3 regions of the Teichococcus cervicalis genome follow, and region 1 is predicted to be linked to each of the others. Evidence: riboswitches for the same ligand, from Rfam matches in the RefSeq annotation. Region 1 holds a riboswitch; each other region holds the start of a gene.
The links. Region 1 has a riboswitch for cobalamin ahead of QE401_RS13180 (TonB-dependent receptor). Riboswitches for the same ligand answer to the same signal wherever they lie in the genome.

Region 1 (4,991 bases):
CGCGCAGCCCCTCCCAGCCGGGCCGGGCGGGCAGGGCGGCGGCCTGGGCCGGCGTGCCGGCCAGCAGGATGATGTCGGGATCGGCGCGCAGCACCGCCTCGCCCGAGATCTGCGCGGGGCCGGGCAGATGCGGGAAGGCCAGCGCGCCCCCGGCCTGGCGGAGGGCATCCGCCGTGTAGCTCTCCGGCCGGGCGGTGCCGAAGCTGCCGCGCCCGGTCGAGGACACCTCCAGATAGACACGCGGCCGGGGCCGGCCCGCCAGCCGCGCCGTGACCGCGTCGAGCCGGCCCTGCAACCCGCCGAGCAGGGACGCCGCCGCATCCTCCCGCCCCGTCGCCGCGCCGAGCAGCGCGACATTGGCGAAGAGCTGGGCGATGTCGCGATGCTCCACCACCAGGCAGGGGATGCCGGCGCGCGACAGCGGGCCGATCAGCGTGCCGGCGGCCTGCCGGGCCGGCGTCATCACCACGAGGTCGGCCCCGAGCCGCGCGATCGCCTCGGCCGAGAAGCCGAGCCGGCCGCCCACCAGCGGCCGGTCCAGCACCTCGGGCGGGTGGCGCGTGTAGGCCTCGATGCCGACGATGCGGGAGACCAGGCCGAGCGCCGCCAGCAGCTCCACATTGGAGGCGAAGATGGCGACGATGCGCTGCGGCGGCGCGGCGAGGTGAACCTCCCGCCCCAGCCCGTCGCGCAGCCGGCGCGGCCAGCCAGCGGCCGCGGCGGGGCGCGCCGCGGCGGCCAGCGACAGCGCCAGCAAAGCGCGGCGGGCAAGCCGCATCAGAAGGTCACCTGCAGCCCGGCGACCAGCTCCCGCCCCGGCATGGAGGTGCCGAGCCCGCCATTGGAGAAGCGCGGATCCAGCCGGTAGGGCTCGGCATCGGTGCCGATGAAGATCGGGCTGCGGTTGACGTCGAACAGGTTGTTGACCGCGCCGAACAGGGTGACGTTGTCGCGGATGCGGTAATTGCCGCGCAGATTCACCACCCAGAAGGGCGCCTTGCGGTGGACGTATTCGCGGCCCGGTTCGGCCTGCGGGATCAGCAGATTCTCCTCGGTGTTGTAATACATCGGCCCGCGCAGGATGCCGGTGGCGCCGAGATCCCAGTCCCGCCCGCCGAAGACCGTGCCGAGGCTGGCCTGGTAGCGATAGACGCGCTCGGCATTGCGGCTGTTGGTGCCGGTCTTCGCCCGGTCGATCATGTCGAAATTCCACGACCCGTTGGCGAAGGCGCGCCAACGCCAGCCCGGGGCCAGCGCCAGCAGATTCGCCAGATCGGTGCTGAACTGCGCCTCCAGCCCGCGCAGCATGATCTCGCCCGGATTGTTGACGTAGTCCGAGGTGTTGGGGACGCCAGGGCGGGCGCGGGTGGTGATGCGGTCGCGGATGGCGTTCTGGAACAGCGCCAGGTCGAGCTGCGCGGCGCCGGCGGAGAAGGTCGCGCCGATCTCCACCTGGTCATTGCTCTCCGGCTTCAGATTGGCGTTGCCGAAGGTGCGGCCGCCGCCCACCGCGGTGAAATCCGCCGCCAGCTCGGTGGCGGTCGGCGCGCGGAAGCCGGTGGCCCAGCCGGTGCGCAGCGTCACATGCTCCAGCGCCTGGAAGCTGGCGCCGAGCGAATAGGTGGTGCTGTCGAAATCGGCCTCGCGCCCGCGATAGCCGGCAAGGTTCGGCGTCGGGTCGAAGCGGGTGGTGCCCCAGCTCTGCCGGATCCCGGCGCGCAGCGTCAGCCGGTCGTCGAACAGGCGCTGCGCATCCTCGGCATAGAGGCCATAGGCGTGGTTGGTCTCGTTGTTGTCATAGGGCGCGACCTGGCCCGCGGGGCCGCCGGGCAGGGCCAGCCGGAAGCGGTCGGAGCGCAGCGTCGATTGCTCGGCATCGAAGCCCAGCAGCAGGTCATTGCCGGCCCAGAGCCGCAGCGTCGGCTGCAGCCGCGTGCCGATGATCTCCAGCCGCCGCTTGTTCCAGTCGAGCGCGGTGCCCGGCGCCGGGCTGTTGCCCGAGCGGATCACCGGCGAGGCCCAGCGGAAGGTGTCGACATCGCGCACCGCATAGGCCTGCAGATTCCAGGACAGGCGGCCATCCTCGCGCGCGCCGGTCAGGGCGATGTCGAGGGATTCATTGACCCGGTCATCCTCGCTGATGGTGTTCGCCGCCGAGCCGCGGAAGCCCGCATCATAGATGCCGTCGCTGCGCGCGGTGATGTCGACGCGGCCCAGCGCGCCGACCGGCAGGCCGAAGGCCGCCGTCACGCCGCCGCGCCGGTACTCCGTGTTCGCCTCCCGCGCGCCGCCGCCGACGCGGTAATCGTCGCGCCGCGTGCCGGAGAGGCCGAGATAGGCGCTGTAGCCTTCGAGATCGACGCCGTAGCGGGCATGGCCGCGCGCCAGCCCCCAGGTGCCGCCGGCCAGCTCGGCGAAGCCGCCCGGCGAGTTGCGGCCATCGCGCAGGATCAGGTTGATCACGCCGCCCATCGCCTGGCTGCCATAGATGACGCTGGCCGGCCCGCGGACGATCTCGATCCGCGCCACATCGGCGGGCGAGAGCTTGGAGAGGTTGGCGGTGCCGGCGCGGCGCCCATTGACCAGCACCAGCACCTGGCTGCGGAAATCGCGCCCCTGGCCGTCGGTGGCGCCGCCGCGCAGGTTGAGGCTGGTCTGCCCCGGCGTCCATTCGCTGAAGAAGCCGACAGCGTTCTCGGCCAGCAGGTCGGTGACGCTGCGCGCGGTGGAGTTGGCGATCGTCGCCTCGTCGATCACCTGCACGGTGCCGGAGAGCCGGCTGCGCGGCTCGGCGCGGCCGGTGGCGGTGACCACCAGATCGGGCAGGGCGACCGCCGCCGGATCGGCGCCGGCGGCGGGTTGCGCCCGGGCGGGCGGGGCGGGGAGCAGGGGCGCGGCCAGGCCGGCCAGCAACAGGGCAGGCAGCAGCGCGGGCCGCGGCGGGCGCGGCGTGGGGCGGGACATCGGCAAACTCTCTGGCTGGGCCGCAGCGCGGCCGGCGCCAGGCCGGTCGGGCCTGGCGGGGCGGCGGCGGCGCTCTCGGAACGGCGCGGGGCTAGGCGGTGCGGCGACGGGCCATCACGGGCGGCGCGGCGGGCCAGAGGAGGCGATCGGCGGTCATGCGGCGGAACTCCTTCGGGGCCATCCCGCCCCGTTGCGTTGCGGACGCATCGGCAGGTCTCCTGGCTCGCGGGTCACCGCCTCCGCCCCGCCTTCCCGGATCTCGCGATCCAGTGGCCGCCCTCTGCCGAGGGCCTGGGGTTTCGGCTCGCCGCTGACAGTTGCGGGGGCAGCCGCCGACTTGCCGGGCCATCGAGCGATGGCCGTGGCGCACGGCGTTCCCTTTCTCACCCGCTCGCGCGGGACCGATACGCGCGCACAATGCCGCCGCCTCCTGCCGCCGGCAAGCCCGGCACGCTGCTGCGGCCGGGCTTGTCCCGGCCATGGGGCCCGGTCTATGTGATGTTATACTGTTACGTCAACTGCCGGCTTGCCGCCTGTCCCGCCGCGGCGCAGATCCCGCGCAGCGGAGAAGGAGAAGCGATGCGCATCGACCTGGCGGGCTGGAGCCGCGAGGCGACCCTCGGGCCGCATGAGGAATTCTGCCGCCTCTTCGAGGCGGCGGACCGGCTGGGCTATGCCGGCGTCTGGTTCAACGAGTTCCATTTCGCGCCCTGGCCCTACCCGTCCATCCTGCTGCTGGCGGCGGGGCTGTTCGCGCGCACCGGGCGGCTGCGCATCGGCACCTCGATCCTGCCGCTGCCGCTCCACCATCCGCTGCTGCTGGCCGAGCAGGTGGCGCAGCTGGACCAGCAGAGCGGCGGGCGGCTCGATCTCGGCATCGGCCGCGGCACGGAGCCGGAGAGCCTGGCCGCCCTCGGCATCGATCCGGCCGAGAGCCAGGCGCGGCTGGAGGAGGGTTTCGCCATCCTGCGCGGCTTCTGGACCGGGCCGCGCCTGTCCTGGCGCAGCGCGCTCTGGCGGTTCGACGACGTCGCCTGCCACCCCGCCCCCGCGCAGCGCCCGCATCCGCCGGTCTATGTCGCCGGCTCCTCCGCGGCGACGCTGCGCTTCGCCGCGCGCGAGGGGCTGCCGCTGCTGTTCAGCCTGGAGCCGCCGGAGGGCCGGCAGCTCGCCACCTATGCCGAGGCCCTGGCGGCGACAGGGGGCGCCTGCCGGCTGCGGCATTCCTCGCTCTCGCGCTATGTCTGCATCGGCCGCGACACGGAGGATGTGGAGCGGCAGGTGACGCGGCTGCTGGCAGCGCTGCAGCGGCGGCGGTGCGACTTCGCCGCAAGGCGCGGCGCCGATCCGGACAGCCTGCCGCCGCCCGACCGCGCCCGTTTCCTGGCGGAACAGGCCATCGCGGGCACGCCGGAGCAATGCCACGCCGCGCTTCTCGCGCTTGAGGCGCGCAGCGGCATCGGCGCGCTTCGCTGCGTCTTCAACGGCAACGGGATGCTGGGCCCGGCCGAGACGATGGCCGGCATGACGCTGTTCGCGCAGGAGGTGCTGCCGGCGCTGCCCGGCCCGGCCGCGTGACCCTGGCCCATCGCCGCGGCGCGCCGCCCCTGTTCGGTTCGAAGGTCCGACGCGTCCTCCTTCGCCGCCTTGCCGCAGGCGCGGCACAGGACCGGGCCGCAAGCGCCGCGGCATTTCCGGGAGGAAGATGGCGCCCCGCAAGACGGGCGGCAGGCGGTGCGGCGGCCCTGCGGCATGGCACGGCCCTGCAACCCCGCCTTGACGCCAGGCGGGGAGGGCGCCCAGGCTGCCGGGCAGGGCGCCGGATCAGGGCAGCGGGCCGGGCAGCGCCGCCCCCCGCCGTAGCGTTAACCATTTGTCCAGAAGCCTGTGACATTCGGACCCTTCGCAAGGGACCGGCCGCGCTCGGTGGCCGCGGGGGAGGCGGACAGATGACCAGCAGGACCGACGACCAGCCGGATGCCCCGCTGCCCGAGGATGTGCTGCGCCGCATCGTCGGCGGCACCCGC
Region 2 (4,991 bases), on a different contig from region 1:
AGCGCGGCGCAGCCCGGCCATGGGTCGGCCATCCAGCCGCACCTCGCCCGATTGCGGCCGGCGCAGCCCGGCCAGCAGCCGCAGCAGGCTCGACTTGCCCGAGCCATTCGGCCCGAGCAGCCCGAGCACCCGCCCCGGCAGCGCCGAAAGGGTGACACCGTCCAGGATCAGCGTGCCGCCCGCCTCCCAGCGGACGCGCTCCGTCTCCAGGCTCATCGCGCGCCCCTCACGCCGCGCGCCGGAAGCGGGTCAGCAGCAGGGCGAAGGCCGGGGCGCCGAACAGCGCGGTGACCACGCCGATCGGCAGCGTCTGCTGCGGCACCAGGGTGCGGGAGAGGATGTCGGCCAGCACCGTCAGGATGGCGCCCAGCAGCAGGGAGGCCGGCAGCAGCCGCGCATGGCCGGGCCCGACCAGGAAGCGCGCCGCATGCGGCACCACCAGGCCGATGAAGCCCACCGTGCCGGCCAGGCTGACCAGCACCGCCGTCATCGCCGCCGTCGCCGCGAAGAGCAGCGCCCGCACCGGCCCGGTGCGGATGCCGAGCGAGGCGGCGGCATCCTCGCCGAAGGTAAAGGCGTCCAGCGCCCGCGCCTGCGACAGGCAGACGAGGATGGCGAGCCCGACGGCCGGCACCGCCACCGCCAGATCCGGCCAGCGTATGCCGCTGAGATTGCCGAGCAGCCAGAACATCACCCCGCGCGCCGCCTCGGCATTGGCGGCCAGCGCCACGATGCAGGCGGTGATGGCGCTGAACAGCTGCGCCGCGACGACGCCGGAGAGGATCACCCGCTCCGCCCCGCCGCCCGCCGCGGCGGAGAGCGCGGCCACCAGGCCGAGCGCCGCCAGCGCGCCCAGGAAGGCGCCGCCCGACAGCGCCAGCGCGCCGCCACCCAGGCCGAGAATGACCACGGCGACCGCGCCGGTGGAGGCGCCGGCCGAGATGCCCAGCACATAGGGCTCGGCCAGCGGGTTGCGCAGCAGCGCCTGCAGCACCGCCCCGGCCACCGCCAGCCCGCCGCCGAGGCAGGCCGCCATCAGCGCGCGGCTCAGCCGGTAGTCCCAGACCACGCCCTGCTGGATGCGCGGCACCTCATAGCCGGCATCGAACAGCCGGTTGGCCAGCGTCCGCAGCACCGCCGGCAGCGGCACCGCCATCTCGCCGATGGAGACGGCCAGCGCGATGCAGAAGCCCAGCAGCAGCAGCCCGCCCATGGCCAGCGCCAGGCGGAAGGCGGTCCCGCTCATGGCGCCGCGGGGCGCGCGGCGTCGGGCAGCGGGCCCAGCCGGCGGATCTCCCCGGCCAGCGCCTCCAGCGCGTCCACCGTGCGCAGCGTCGGGTTCATCGCCTGCGCGTCCATCTCGACCAGCCTGCCCTCGCGCACGGCGCGCATCTGGCTGGTCACCGGGTCGCTCGCCAGGAAGCGCCGCTTCAGCGCGGCGTCATCGGCGGGGAAGCGGCGCCGGTCCATGCGGCCGAGCACGATCAGCGCCGGCTCGGCGGCCACCAGCCGCTCCCAGCCCAGGGTCGGCCATTCCTCCTCGCTCGCCACCACATTGCGCAGGCCGAGGGCGCGCATCATCCAGGCCGGCGCGCCCATGGTGCCGGCGACGAAGGCGTCGCCCTTCACCTCGCGGCTGGAGAACCAGAACAGCACCGGCATGCCCTGCGCCCGCACGGCGGCGACCGAGGCCGCGGCCCGCGCCTCCCGCGCGCGCAGCCCGGCCACCAGCGCCTCGCCGCGCTCCGGCACGCCGAAGATGCGGGCGAGGTCGAGGATCTCCTGGTGCAGCATGGCCATGTCGAAGGGCTGGCGCCGCACGCCATCGCCGCTGCCGCTATTGTCCTTGCCCAGGCAATCGGCCGGGGCGATGTAGGTCGGCACGCCGAGATCGGTGAACTGCTCGCGCCGGCCGACGCGGCCGCGCGGCCCGACATGCCATTCGAACTGCACCACCACCAGGTCCGGATCCTGGCCGATCACCGATTCGAAGCTCGGGTCATTGTCGGCCAGGCGCGGGATGCGCGCATTGGCCTCGGCATATTGCGGCAGCACCGGGCCGATCCACAGCGCCGTCGCCGCCACCCGGTCGGCGAGGCCGAGGGCGTAGAGGATCTCGGTGGTGCCCTGGCCGATCGAGACGGTGCGGCGCGGCGGCGCGGCGAAGTGCAGCGTCTGGCCGCAATTCTCGAGCGTCAGCGGAAAGCCCGGCGCGGCCGGGGGCTGGGCCTGAGACTGAGACTGGGCCTGGGCGGCCAGCGGCGCCAGGGCCGCGGCGGCGAGCAGCAGGACGGGAAGCGCCCGGCGGGCAAACAAGAACGGCACGGATCGTCTCCTGCCTCCGGAACACCCCGCCCGGCGGCATGATGGGACGACGACGGCAGGTCTCCTGGCTCACGACGCCGGCGCGGGCGGCATGCCCGGGCCGAACCAGCCGCCCTGCCTTCCCGGCGCCGATGGCGCCAGTGGCGGGCCGGATCCCGGGGGAGCCGGCCGGTGGGCGATGGCCTCGCCGCTGACAGTTGCGGGGGCAGCCGCCGACTGGCCCCCGGACGCGCGGTCCGGCCGGGGCGCACGGCGTTCCCTTTTCACCCGCTCGCGCGGGACCGTCGACGGCGCGGTTCTACGCCCTCGCGGCGCGGCGGGGAAGCGCCGCGCTCAGACCTCGCGCGAGATCAGCCGGTTCAGGGTGCGGCAGCCGGCGACGATGGCCAGCAGGGTGATGCCCTGGGTGATCAGCCCGACCGGCGTCCAGACAGTGCCGGCGACCAGCAGCTGGCTCGGCACGTAATGCAGGAATTGCTGGATCTCGGGCTCCAGATGCAGCGTGCCCACCACCTTCACCACCGCATACCAGGCGAGGCCGCCCAGCAGCAGCAGCGGCGCCACCCATTCGGCGACCAGCTCGACGAAGGTCAGCGCGAAGCTGACCACCGCCCAGACGGCCAGGCGCACGGCGCGCCAGAGCGGCGAGGGGCCTTCGGCCTCGTCCAGGTCGTCCTGGTGGGAAGGGGCGTAGCCGGACATCCTGTCCTCCTGCCGAGGGGGTGGGGCGGGGTCGTGGCCCCCGGCATAGCGCCCCGCGCGCCGCAGCACAAAGTTTCTGCACAGGGCGGGTGGGGCGGCGCGCGGGGGCGGGCCGCTTCACCGCCCGACGGCGTAGGCCTGCATCAGCCGCGGCGTGGCGGCGGCGACGATCATGCCGTCGCGCCGGCCGGCGGCGCAGACCCGGCCCAGCGACCAGGGCGGCTCGATGCGCAGCTCGTGCCCGCGCTTCAGCAGCCCGGCGATGGCGGCGGTGCCGATCCGCTCCTCCACCAGCAGCCGGTTGGGCGCGAGGCTGCGCGGATAGAAGGATTGCGGGAAATGCTGGCTGGTGAAGAGCGGCAGGTCGATCGCCGCCTGCAGATCCAGCCCGTGATGCAGATGGCGCAGCAGCACGGCGAGCGTCCACTGGTCCTGCTGGTCGCCGCCCGGCGTGCCCATGGCCAGCCAGCCCTCGCCATCGCGCGTCACCAGGGTGGGCGTCAGCGTGGTGCGCGGCCGCGCCCCGGCCACCACGGTGGAGGGGTGGCCCGGCTCCAGCCAGCCCATCTGGCCGCGCGTGCTGATCGAGAAGCCGAGCCCCGGCACGGCGGGCGAGCTCTGCAACCAGCCGCCCGAGGGCGTCGCCGAGACCATGTTGCCCCAGCGATCCACCACGTCGAGATGCACCGTGTCGCCCCATTCGACCGGCAGCGGCGCGAAGGTCGGCTCGCCATGGCCGAGGCCCACCGGGGTTTCGGCGCCGGCCATGGCCAGCACCCGCGCCATGCGCTCGGCAGCCCCCGGCAGCTCGCTGGGCCGCAGCGCGGCCGAGGCGGCCTCGCCGATCAGCTTGCGCCGCGCCGCGCCATGCTCGGCCGAGAGCAGCGTCGCCAGCGGCACATCGACCACGTCGGGGTCGCCGTAGAACACCTCGCGATCGGCATAGGCGAGCTTCATCGCCTCGACCACGGTGTGGATGAAGCGCTCGCCGGAGGGGTCCATCGACGCGAGGTCGATGCCCTCCAGGATGGAGAGCGCCTGCAGCAGCACCGGGCCCTGGCCCCAGGGGCCGGTCTTGTGCACGGTGACGCCGTGATAGTCGCGGCTGACGGTCGGCTCGTAGCGCGCCTGGTAGCGCGCCAGATCGTCGCCGGTCAGCAGCCCGCCATTGCGGCGGCCGGTCGAATCCATCAGCTCCGCCGAGCGGTAGAAGCGGTCCACCGCCTCGGCCACGAAGCCGCGGTAGAAGGCGTCGCGCGCCGCCTCGATCTGGCGGATGCGGTCCGACCCGGCGGCCTCCGCCTCGGCCAGGATGCGGCGATAGGTGGCGGCGATGGCGGGGCTGCGCAACAGGCTGCGCGGCCGCGGCACCTGCCCGCCGGGCAGCCAGGCCTCGGCCGAGCTCGGCCATTCCGCCTTGAAGAAACTCTCCGCCGCCAGGATCGAGGAGGCGACGCGCGGCAGCACCGGGAAGCCGTTCTCGGCATAGTCGATGGCGGCCTCCAGCACCTGCGCCGGGTGCCAGGTGCCGTGGTCGCGCAGCAGCAGCATCCAGGCGTCGAAGGCGCCGGGCACGACGGAGGGCAGCAGCCCGGTGCCCGGCACCTGGCGCAGGCCCAGCGCCGCGAAGCGCTCCGGCGTGGCCGCCATCGGATAGCCGCCCTGGCCGCAGATCACCTGCGGCGCCTGGCCGGGCCGCTGCAGGATGATCGGCACCTCGCCGCCCGGTCCGTTCAGATGCGGCTCGACGATCTGCAGCGCGAAGCCGGTGGCCACCGCGGCGTCGAAGGCGTTGCCGCCGCGTTCCAGCACCCCCATGCCGACGGCGCTGGCGATCCAATGGGTGCTGGCGACGGCGCCGAAGCGGCCGCGGATCTCGGGGCGGGTGGTGAACATGCGGCTTTCCCGGTCTTGGAACCAAAAGGGATTGGTCCTTGGCCGCCTATCCTAGGCCGGGCATTTTT
Region 3 (4,991 bases), 690 kb from region 1:
GGCGGCGGCCAGATTGTCCGGCCCGCCCTCGGCCAGCAGCGCGTCCATGCGGGCATGCATGGCGGGCGGCACGGTGGAGAGTTCGGCGAGCCGGGCATCGTCGCGCCCGTCGCCGGGCAGGAGCGCCAGCGGGATGCCCTCCCGCCGGCAGAGCGCCGCGACCTCCTCCGCCCCGTAGCGCCAGTATTCCAGCCCGCCCAGCAGGCGGATCACCACGCAGCGGGAACGCGCCAGCGTGTCCTCGGCATAGAGGTCCACCGACATCGGGTGCCGCAGCCGGCCGAGATTGGCCAGCCGCAGCGTGGGCCGTGGTTCCGCGAGCCGCGACCAGCCCATCGCCGCCGCGCCGAGATCCGCGTCGCTGAAGGACAGCAGCACGAGGTCCGCCGGGGCATGGCCGAGATCCTCGGCCTGCTCGGCATCGTCCAGGCTGCGGGTTTCGCGGACGAGGAGGTGCAAGAGACAGGTCTTTCAGAAGGTTCTTTTTTGGAAAAAAGAACCAAAAAACTTTTTTCAGTTTGGCGTCCCGCTTCTCCGGGAGACGGCGGCAGCCTGAAAGAAAACTTCTTTTTCTTCAGAAAAAGAAGACCTTAGGCGAGAATCTCCTTCGCGATCGCTTCCACATCCATCCCGGTCTGCCCGATGACGACCAGATGCCCGTCCCGGTCATCCGTCCAGGCCCGGTCGAAATGCTGGCGGAAGCGGCGGCCGACGCCCTGCACGGCCAGGCGCATCGGCTTGCCCTTCAGCCGCACGAAGCCCTTGATGCGCAGGATGTCGTGCCGCGCGGCGACCTCCGGCAGGCGGCGCATCAGATCATCCGCCGAGTCGTATTCCGGCAGCACCAGCACGAAGCTCTCGAAATCGTCGTGTTCATGCGCGCCATCCACCGCATCGTGGTGCGAGGGGCGGGCGTCGAGATCCTCCTCGGCGGCGGCGTTCAGGCCGAGCAGGATGGCCGGGTCCAGCGCGCCCTCCTTCGCCGGCACCAGCTTCACCGCGCGCGGCAGGCGCGGGGCGAGATCGGCGCGCAGCGCCGCGAGCGCGGCCTCATCCAGCAAATCGGCCTTGTTCAGCACGACGATGTCGGCGGCGTTCAGCTGGTCCTCGAACACCTCGGCCAGCGGGTTGTCGTGGTCGAGGGAGGGGTCGGCCGCGCGCTGGGCGGCCACCGCCTCCGGGTCGTCGGCGAAGCGGCCTTCGGCGGCGGCGGGGCTGTCCACCACCGTCACCACGCCATCGACCGTAACGCGGGAGCGGATGGCGGGCCAGTTGAAGGCCTTGATCAGCGGCTTGGGGAGCGCGAGGCCCGAGGTCTCGATCAGGATGTGCTCGGGCGGGTTGGGCCGGCCGAGCAGCGCCTCGATGGTCGGGATGAAATCATCGGCCACGGTGCAGCAGAGGCAGCCATTGGCCAGCTCGACGATGTTCTCCGCCTCGCAGCCGGGGATGCCGCAATCCTTCAGCGTCTCGCCATCGACGCCGAGGCTGCCGAACTCATTGACGATGATGGCGATGCGGCGGCCCCCGGCGCGGCTCATCACATGGCGCAGCAGGGTGGTCTTCCCGGCGCCGAGGAAGCCGGTGACGATGGTGGCGGGAACCTTTTCAAGCGCGCTCATGCGGCACTCTCCTGCGGGGCGTCGGTGAGGGAGGGAAGGCGGCCCAGCACGGCGCCGCGCAGCGATTCGGGGCGGCGGGAGGGCAGCACGGCCCCCGTCGGATGCGCCGCATAGGTCTCGGCATAGGCCAGCAGATCGGCCGGCGGCGCCTGGTCCAGCCGGCCGAGCAGGTAGCTCCACTTGCCGGCCTGGGTCATGGCGCCGGCGCAGCCCTGGGCGCAGACCGAGAGGCATTTGGCCGCGCGCAGCGTCACGGGCGGCGCCGGATGCGCGGCCAGCGCCGCGGCCAGGCTGTCGAACAGGATCTGGCCCGGCGGCACCTCGCCCTCGGCCAAAGTGCGGCCGGCGCGGCAGGTGGTGCAGAGGATCAGGCAGGGCGGCGCGATGCCGGGCGCGGTGTCCTGGGGGGTGTCTGCGGCCGGCTCCATGCGTCTCTCCGGCGCCCCGGGGGGCGCGTGCAGGCACGGGATGCCGACCGCCCGGAGGGGCGCGGGCCCGCCCGGGTCGAGGGTGCCCGAAGCGTGACGCCCGGGCCCGTCGCCGCCCGCCGGGGCACCCCGCCCGGTGGCACGATCCGATGGGTGATGGCAGGTCTCCTGGCTCGCGGATCCGGCGCGCCCCGCCGGCCTTCCCAGGCGCGTGCCCAGTGGCCGGGGTGGCGGGGCGCTCTCCGCCTACAGTTGCGGGGGCAGCCGCGGATTGGGACCTTCCTCGCCGAGGAGCAGGGCCGGCACCGCATTCCCTTTTCACCTCCCCTTCGGGAGGACCATCGCAGCGTGCTTAGGCGGCGGCCGGGGCGGGTGTCAAACCCGGCGCGCGGGGCGCTTTATGCGAAATCTCTTATGTTCGGCGCTCGCGGCAGCCGCCAGCCCGGCCGCCGGGAGCGCCGAAACCGGCCTAGGAAATGGTTAACATTTTTTAGCCTAAGCTCCGGAAGCGGCAGGAAAGCAGGCAGAATCCGGGATATGGCCAGGACCAAGATCACGCCGACGGGCCGGGAAGCCCCGCTCGGCGAGGAGGAGCTTATCGTCAGCAAGACGGACCTGAAGGGTCGCATCGTCTATGCGAATGACGTCTTCCTGCGCGTCGCGAAATACAGCGCGGCCGAGATCCTGGGCCAGCCGCACAGCATCGTCCGCCATCCGGAGATGCCGCGCTGCGTCTTCAAGCTGTTCTGGGACACGCTGGAGCGTGGCGAGGAATTCTTCGGCTATGTGCTGAACATGGCCGCCGATGGCGACCATTACTGGGTCTTCGCCCATGCCACGCCGACGCGCGACGCGCAGGGGCGGGTGGTCGGCTACCATTCCAACCGCCGCAAGCCGGATGCGGCGCAGGTGGCCAAGGTCTGGCCGGTCTATCAGCAGCTGCTGCGGATCGAGCAGGCGGCGGCGGACCGCAAGCAGGGCATGCAGCAGGGCACCACCGCGCTGCAGGAGCTGCTGGCGAAACAGGGAACCAGCTATGAGCGCTTTGTCTTCTCTCTCTGAGCCGCGCTGGCCCCTCGGTCTCGCCACCTTGCTCGCCGCCGGCCATGCCGGCTATGTCGCCCTCTCCGGCGCGACGGCGGTGGAGACGGGGCTGGCCCTGCTGCCGGCGCTGGCCTGCGGCGCCGCGCTGGCGGCGCTGCTGCGGCAGGAAGGCGCGATGCGCCGCACCGCCGCGGTGGCCGAGGCCGCCGCCAAGGGCGACCTGGAAGCCCGCGTGCTGGAGGTGCCGGCGCCCGGCGCGCTCGGCCTGCTGCAGCGGCGGGTGAACCACCTGCTCGACATCACCGACGCCTATGTGCGCGAATCCGCCGGCGCCATGCGCGCGGCCAGCGGCGGGCGCTACTACCGCAAGGTGCTGCTGCGCGGCCTGCCCGGCGCCTTCCGCAGCGGCGCCAACGACATCAACGCCGCTGCCAACGCCATGGAAGGCAAGGCGCGCGAATTCACCGCCTTCGCCGAGGGGTTCGAGGCCAGCGTCGGCGGCGTCATCCGCAACGTGGCCAGCGCCGCCGGGGGGCTGCGCGACACCGCCACCGGCATGTCCGCCACCGCCGAGCAGACCAGCCAGCGCGCCGCCGCCGCCGCCACCGCCACGCATCAGGCCGAGAGCAGCTCGCAGAATGTCGCCGTCGCGGCGCGGCAGCTTTCCTCCGCCGTGTCGGAGATCACCCGCCAGGTCGGCCGCGCCTCGCAGATCGCGCGCTCGGCGGTCACCGCGGTGGAGCAGACCAACGCCACGGTCGCCGGGCTGAACGAGGCGGCGCAGCAGGTGGGAGAGGTGGTGCAGCTGATCTCCGGCATTGCCGGCCAGACCAATCTGCTGGCGCTGAACGCCACGATCGAGGCGGCGCGGGCGGGCGAGGCCGGCAAGGGCTTCGCCGTGGTGGCCGGCGAGGTGAAGGGGCTGGCCAGCCAGACGGCGCGCGCCACCGACCAGATCACCCAGCAGATCGGCGCCATGCAGAGCGCGCTGGCCGAGGCGGTGGAGGCCATCACCCGCATCGGCAGCACGGTGCGCGAGACCGATGAGGTGGCGACCGCCATCGCCGCCGCGGTGGAGGAGCAGAGCGCCGCCACCGCCGAGATCGCCCGCAGCGTCGAGCAGGCCGCCGCCGGCACCGCCGAGGTCGGCCGCAACATCGACGCGGTGCGCGAGGCGGCGGGCGCCACCGACAGCGCCGCCACCGCGATGCGCGAGGCGGCGGCCGGCCTGTCGGGCGAGGCGGAGCGGCTGAACCGCGAGGTCGGCGGCTTCATGGAGAAGGCGCGCCGCGCCGTCTGAGGCGCGGCGGCCGGCCCGGGGGACGGCCTGGGCGGTGGGGCGCCGGCTTTGTGCCGGGCATGTCCGCGGCCCGGGCCCCCGGCAGAAGGGCCGCGAGGCGCCAGGACGATCCCGCGCCCGGACACCAGGACAGAAAAAGGCGGCGCCCCGGGACCGGAAGCGCCGCCTGACCGCGGCGGGCCGCGCCGGCCCGCCCGCTTGCGGCCCCCGCGGGCCGCGCCGCCTCAGCGCCGTGTGGCGCGGCCGCCGAGGCGCAGCGCCAGGGCGGTGAGCCCGGCCAGCGTCGCCAGCCCCATCACCCCGGCCCAGCCGCCCGCCGCATAGGCCAGGCTGCCGAGACCCGCGCCCGAGGCCATGCCGATGAACACGCCGGTGAACATCAGCGCGTTCAGCCGGCTGCGCGCCTCCGGCCGCAGCCCGTAGATGATGGTCTGGTGCGCCACCAGCGTCGCCTGCACACCGAAATCGAAGCCCACCGCGCCGATCGCCAGGATGGCCAGCTGCGCCAGGGGCGGCAGCAGCGTGGCCGGGGCCAGGGCGGCCAGCAGCAGCACCGCGAAGGACAGCGCCACCATGGCGGCGCCGAGGCGCGTCACC

Region 2: it holds a riboswitch for cobalamin, as region 1 does, so the genes downstream of both, QE401_RS01785 (ABC transporter substrate-binding protein) here and QE401_RS13180 (TonB-dependent receptor) in region 1, are expected to answer to the same signal.
Region 3: it holds a riboswitch for cobalamin, as region 1 does, so the genes downstream of both, QE401_RS16370 (DUF1636 family protein) here and QE401_RS13180 (TonB-dependent receptor) in region 1, are expected to answer to the same signal.

What each region holds. Positions count from the first base shown of each region.
Region 1 covers NZ_JAUTAJ010000004.1:1,985,391-1,990,381, reverse strand. Annotated here, with positions in the region: gene QE401_RS13185 (ABC transporter substrate-binding protein) at 1-778, opposite strand, end outside; gene QE401_RS13180 (TonB-dependent receptor) at 778-2,964, opposite strand; cobalamin riboswitch at 3,156-3,385, opposite strand; gene QE401_RS13175 (LLM class flavin-dependent oxidoreductase) at 3,544-4,542, shown strand; gene QE401_RS13170 (hypothetical protein) at 4,914-4,991, shown strand, end outside.
Region 2 covers NZ_JAUTAJ010000002.1:249,428-254,418, forward strand. Annotated here, with positions in the region: gene QE401_RS01775 (ABC transporter ATP-binding protein) at 1-216, opposite strand, end outside; gene QE401_RS01780 (FecCD family ABC transporter permease) at 227-1,246, opposite strand; gene QE401_RS01785 (ABC transporter substrate-binding protein) at 1,243-2,325, opposite strand; cobalamin riboswitch at 2,363-2,626, opposite strand; gene QE401_RS01790 (hypothetical protein) at 2,659-3,027, opposite strand; gene QE401_RS01795 (gamma-glutamyltransferase family protein) at 3,145-4,923, opposite strand.
Region 3 covers NZ_JAUTAJ010000004.1:2,677,728-2,682,718, reverse strand. Annotated here, with positions in the region: gene cobN (cobaltochelatase subunit CobN) at 1-459, opposite strand, end outside; gene cobW (cobalamin biosynthesis protein CobW) at 591-1,622, opposite strand; gene QE401_RS16370 (DUF1636 family protein) at 1,619-2,050, opposite strand; cobalamin riboswitch at 2,192-2,406, opposite strand; gene QE401_RS16365 (PAS domain-containing protein) at 2,588-3,112, shown strand; gene QE401_RS16360 (methyl-accepting chemotaxis protein) at 3,141-4,394, shown strand; gene QE401_RS16355 (MFS transporter) at 4,619-4,991, opposite strand, start outside.